2 regions of the Streptomyces sp. WP-1 genome follow, and region 1 is predicted to be linked to the other one. Evidence: riboswitches for the same ligand, from Rfam matches in the RefSeq annotation. Region 1 holds a riboswitch; the other holds the start of a gene.
The links. A riboswitch is a leader RNA that binds a small molecule or an ion and turns the genes downstream of it on or off. The one in region 1 is predicted to bind ZMP and ZTP.
Positions count from the first base shown of each region.

Region 2: it holds a riboswitch for ZMP and ZTP, as region 1 does, so the genes downstream of both, QHG49_RS14005 (glycine hydroxymethyltransferase) here and QHG49_RS32160 (bifunctional 5,10-methylenetetrahydrofolate dehydrogenase/5,10-methenyltetrahydrofolate cyclohydrolase) in region 1, are expected to answer to the same signal.

Region 1 covers NZ_CP123923.1:7,232,292-7,234,661, forward strand. The annotation lists gene QHG49_RS32155 (alcohol dehydrogenase catalytic domain-containing protein) at 1-203, shown strand, start outside; gene QHG49_RS32160 (bifunctional 5,10-methylenetetrahydrofolate dehydrogenase/5,10-methenyltetrahydrofolate cyclohydrolase) at 333-1,193, opposite strand; ZMP/ZTP riboswitch at 1,220-1,299, opposite strand; gene QHG49_RS32165 (hypothetical protein) at 1,443-1,694, opposite strand; gene QHG49_RS32170 (nuclear transport factor 2 family protein) at 1,682-2,047, opposite strand; gene QHG49_RS32175 (hypothetical protein) at 2,219-2,370, shown strand, end outside.
Region 2 covers NZ_CP123923.1:3,273,958-3,276,327, reverse strand. The annotation lists gene QHG49_RS14010 (glutathionylspermidine synthase family protein) at 1-1,094, shown strand, start outside; ZMP/ZTP riboswitch at 1,190-1,278, shown strand; gene QHG49_RS14005 (glycine hydroxymethyltransferase) at 1,312-2,370, shown strand, end outside.

The DNA.
Region 1 (2,370 bases):
CCAACCAACTCCTCATGGCCGCCCGCGTGGTCCGGGGCCACCCCTCCGGAACCTCGCGGGAGGTCGAGGACACCATGGCGTTCAGCGTCCTGCACGGCATCCGCCCGATGACGGAGAAGGTCCCGCTGACGGAGGCGGACGCGGCGTACCGGAAGATGCTCGCGGGGAACGCGCGGTTCAGGATGGTCCTGACGGAGGGGTGAGCCGGGGGCCGCGATTCCGGCGCCCCCTCGGCCGACTCCCGCCGCGCGCGACCGAGTCCGACCGGTGCGGCCGGGGACGAGTACGCGGCCGGTACCGCCGGATACGCCCGCCCCGCCCCCTTCCCGCCGTCAGGCCGCCCCCAGCCCCCCTGCCGCGGTCTCCGCCGCCGTCACCGTCTGCTCCAGCAGCGTGGCGATCGTCATCGGGCCGACGCCGCCCGGGACCGGGGTGATCAGGGAGGCCCGTTCGACGGCCGAGTCGAAGTCGACGTCGCCCACGTTCCCGGCGTTGTAACCGGCGTCGACCACCACCGCGCCGGGCTTGATGTCCTGGCCCCGCAGCAGCCGCGGCCGGCCGACCGCGGCGACGACGATGTCCGCCTCGCGGACCGCCGCCGGCAGATCAGCGGTGCGCGAGTGGCAGTACGTCACCGTCGCGTCCCTGGCCAGCAGCAGCATGCCCACCGGCTTGCCGAGGATCGCGCTGCGGCCCACCACCACGGCCCGCTTCCCGGCCGGGTCGACACCGTACTCGTCCAGCAGCCGCAGGATGCCGCCCGGCGTGCAGGACACGAAGCCCGGCAGGCCGAAGCTCATCGTGGCGAAGGAGGCGAAGGTGACCCCGTCGACGTCCTTCTCGGGCGCGATCGCCTCGAACGCGGCCCGCTCGTCGACGTGGTCGCCCACCGGGTGCTGGAGCAGGATCCCGTGCACCGCCGGGTCGGCCGACAACTCCCGCAACGTGCCCACCAGTTCGGCGGTGGACGTGCTCGCGGGCAGCGCCACGTGCCGGGAGGTGATGCCGGCCTTGCGGCAGCGGTTCTGCTTCATCCGGACGTACGTCACGGACGCCGGGTCCTCGCCGACCAGCACGGTCGCGAGACAGGGCACCACACCGGTGCGCGCGGTGAGTTCCGCCGCCCTGCGCGCGGTGTCCTCGACGATGCGACGGGCGAGGGCGGTTCCGTCCATGAGACGGGCCTGGGTCATGCGGCACACTCCTGAGCTGGATCGATGTCTCTCGCCCAGGCGCGCGGCAACCATACGGACCGCTCCCCGGTGGTACTCCACCCAAGCGCCAGTCACGGCCCGGGTACAGCGTAACCGAGGCGCGTACGGGGCCGAGGAGCGGGCGCCACGACCCCCATGGCTCCGCCGCTACGGCACGCATGCCCTCGCCCCAAGTCCCTTGAAACCAGCCCCTATTGACAGCTCACCGCCGGGGGTCGTCGGGGAGCCTCACCGCATCCGTCCACGCCGGACCCGCGGCACCCGCACCACCCGCGACGCGCGCGGCACCGCGACCGGCGGACGCCCGCGCACCGCCCTGAGCACGGACCGCAGCACCGCCCTCGTCACCGGCACACCCGCGACGGAGACCGGCCCGTGCCGTCGGGGCCGCGCCCGGCCCACCACGGCGCGGGCCGAGAAGGTCCAGGTCAGCCGGGAGCTGACCTGGATACGGGCGGACCTCCTGCCTACTCGTCCCATGCCTGGATCAGAATCTGCTCGGCGATCTTGCCGTCCCGCAGCGTGATCATCGACTCGGCGAGGACGCGGGTGCCGTCGCCGTACTGGCAGGACTCGGTGAACGCGGCGTGGTCGCCTTGCACCACGCAGCGGTCCAACTTGTGGATCATGTCGCGGCGGTAGACGTCGTCGAGCATCTCGGCGATCTCGCCGCGGCCGTGCAGGATCCTGGGACGGCTGGGCTGGGTGTCGCGGTCGACGATGCGGATCTCCGCGTCGTCCGCGTACAGGGACAGCAGGGTGTTCCCGGTGTTCCCCTCGATGCCCCGGCGCAGTGTCCCGACGTCGAAGGCGGAGCCTGTCGCGGTGCCCATGGTGACCTCCTTCAGGCGCTCGCGGCCCGGCGCGCGGCGGACCGTACGGGCCCCGTCTTCGAGCGTCCCCCGGCCCGGCGGCCTCGGCAAGCGCACGGGGCGCGCTCCGCCTCACGAGTGAGCGCGGGCCGCCGCCCGTGTCCGGACGGGGCCTCGGGCGTTGCTGAGGGCATGATCTCAACACGCCGTATCGTCGCCGTCCTCGGTCTCGCCGCCGGGGTCACGGGCCTGGCCGCACCCCTCGCCACCGCGGCCGACGCGAGCGCCTCGCACACCGGGCAGATCAACCCGATGACCGTGCTCGACTCGCTCACCACCGGCAA
Region 2 (2,370 bases), 4.0 Mb from region 1:
GGAGCCTGCGCCCCTACTGGGACGAGAGCGCGTACTACGTCTTCTCGCTGCCCGAGGTCGAGGCGCTGGAGGAGACGGTCGCCGAACTGCACGCCATGTGCCTGGCGGCGGCCGGCCACCTCGTGGAGCGGGGCCGCCTCGCCGACCTCGGCATCACCGACCCCGCCGTTGCCGCCGCGGTCACCGAGTCCTGGCGGCGCCGGGCCGAACTCCCCTCCTTCTACGGCCGGTTCGACCTGCGCTACGACGGCACGGGCCCCGCCAAGCTGCTGGAGTACAACGCCGACACCCCCACCTCCCTGGTGGAGGCCGCCTCCCCGCAGTGGTTCTGGATGGAGGACCGCTTCCCCGGCGCCGACCAGTGGAACTCGCTGCACGAACGCCTGGTGGAGTCCTGGCGCAGGCAGTCCGCGCTGCTCCCGCCCGGGAGCCTCCTGCACTTCGCGCACTCCGCCGCCGACGAGCTGGGCGAGGACCTGATGACGGTCGCCTATCTGAAGGAGACCGCGGAGCAGGCGGGCCTTGCGACCGACTGGCTCGCCATGGAGGAGATCGGCTGGGACACCCTCTCCGGCCGGTTCGTGGACAACCGGCTGCGGTTCATCCGCGCCCTCTTCAAGCTCTACCCCTGGGAATGGCTCACCACCGACGCCTTCGGCGGGCACGTCCTGGACACCCTGGACAACGGCGGCGGCACCGGCAGCACCCTGTGGATCGAGCCCGCCTGGAAGATGCTCCTGAGCAACAAGGCCCTGCTGGCCGTCCTGTGGGAGCTGTACCCCGGCCACCCCAACCTCCTGCCCTCCTACCTCGACGGCCCCCGCGAGCTCGCCGCCACCACCGGCTACGCCGCCAAGCCCCTCCTGGGCCGCGAGGGCGAGGGCATCACCCTGCACCCGCCGGGCCTCCCCGCCGCCGTCCGCCCCGAGCCCTGCTGCTACCAGCGGCTCGCGCCGCCGCCCGCCTTCGACGGCAACCATGTCGTCCTCGGCGCCTGGGTCATCGACGGCGAGCCCGCGGGCCTCGGCATCCGCGAGTCGGCGGGCCCCGTCACCGACGGGTACGCGCGCTTCCTGCCGCACGTCATCCTCTGAGCCGAGCGGCCCGCGTCCTGTGGGCGGAGCGGTCCGCGTCCTCGCCCGCATGGTGGACGCCGGATCTCCGACCCGGGGGCAGGCCGGTACGCTGAGCCACGGGCCGTGACTGGCGCGCTGGGATGGGACGGACCATCGGGGAGCGGCCTTGCTGGACACAGTGCCGTGCGCCTGGGCCGAACGTGAACGCCGAAACGCACCCCGTCCGGAGGTCCCCATGCCAGAGCAGCCCCTGTCCACCGAGTCCACCGCCTTCCGCGCCGCCCTCGACGTGATCCGCGCCGTGGAGCCGCGGGTCGCCGACGCCATCGGCCAGGAGGTCACCGACCAGCGCGCGATGCTCAAGCTGATCGCCTCCGAGAACTACGCCTCCCCGGCGACCCTCCTCGCGATGGGCAACTGGTTCAGCGACAAGTACGCCGAGGGCACCGTCGGCCGCCGCTTCTACGCCGGCTGCCGCAACGTGGACACCGTGGAGTCCCTGGCCGCCGAGCACGCCCGCGAGCTGTTCGGCGCCCGGCACGCCTACGTCCAGCCGCACTCCGGCATCGACGCCAACCTCGTCGCCTTCTGGGCCGTACTCGCCGACCGCGTCGAGGTCCCCTTCCTGGAGAAGACCGGCGCCCGCCAGGTCAACGACCTCTCCGACGCGGACTGGGCCGAGCTGCGCCGGGCCTTCGGCAACCAGCGGATGCTCGGCATGTCCCTGGACGCGGGCGGCCACCTCACCCACGGCTTCCGCCCGAACATCTCCGGCAAGATGTTCGACCAGCGCTCCTACGGCACCGACCCCGTGACCGGCCTGATCGACTACGACGCGCTGCGCGCCCAGGCCCGCGCGTTCAAGCCGCTGATCATCGTGGCGGGCTACTCGGCGTACCCCCGTCTGGTGAACTTCCGGACCATGCGCGAGATCGCGGACGAGGTCGGCGCGACCCTCATGGTCGACATGGCACACTTCGCCGGTCTCGTCGCGGGCAAGGTCCTCACCGGCGACTTCGACCCGGTGCCGCACGCCCAGATCGTCACCACCACCACCCACAAGTCGCTGCGCGGCCCGCGCGGCGGCATGGTGCTGTGCGACGACTCCCTCAAGGACCAGGTCGACCGGGGCTGCCCGATGGTCCTCGGCGGCCCGCTGCCGCACGTCATGGCGGCCAAGGCGGTCGCCCTGGCCGAGGCCCGGCAGCCCGCGTTCCAGGACTACGCGCAGCGCATCGTGGACAACTCCCGGGCGCTGGCCGAGGGCCTGACGCGCCGGGGCGCGACCCTGGTC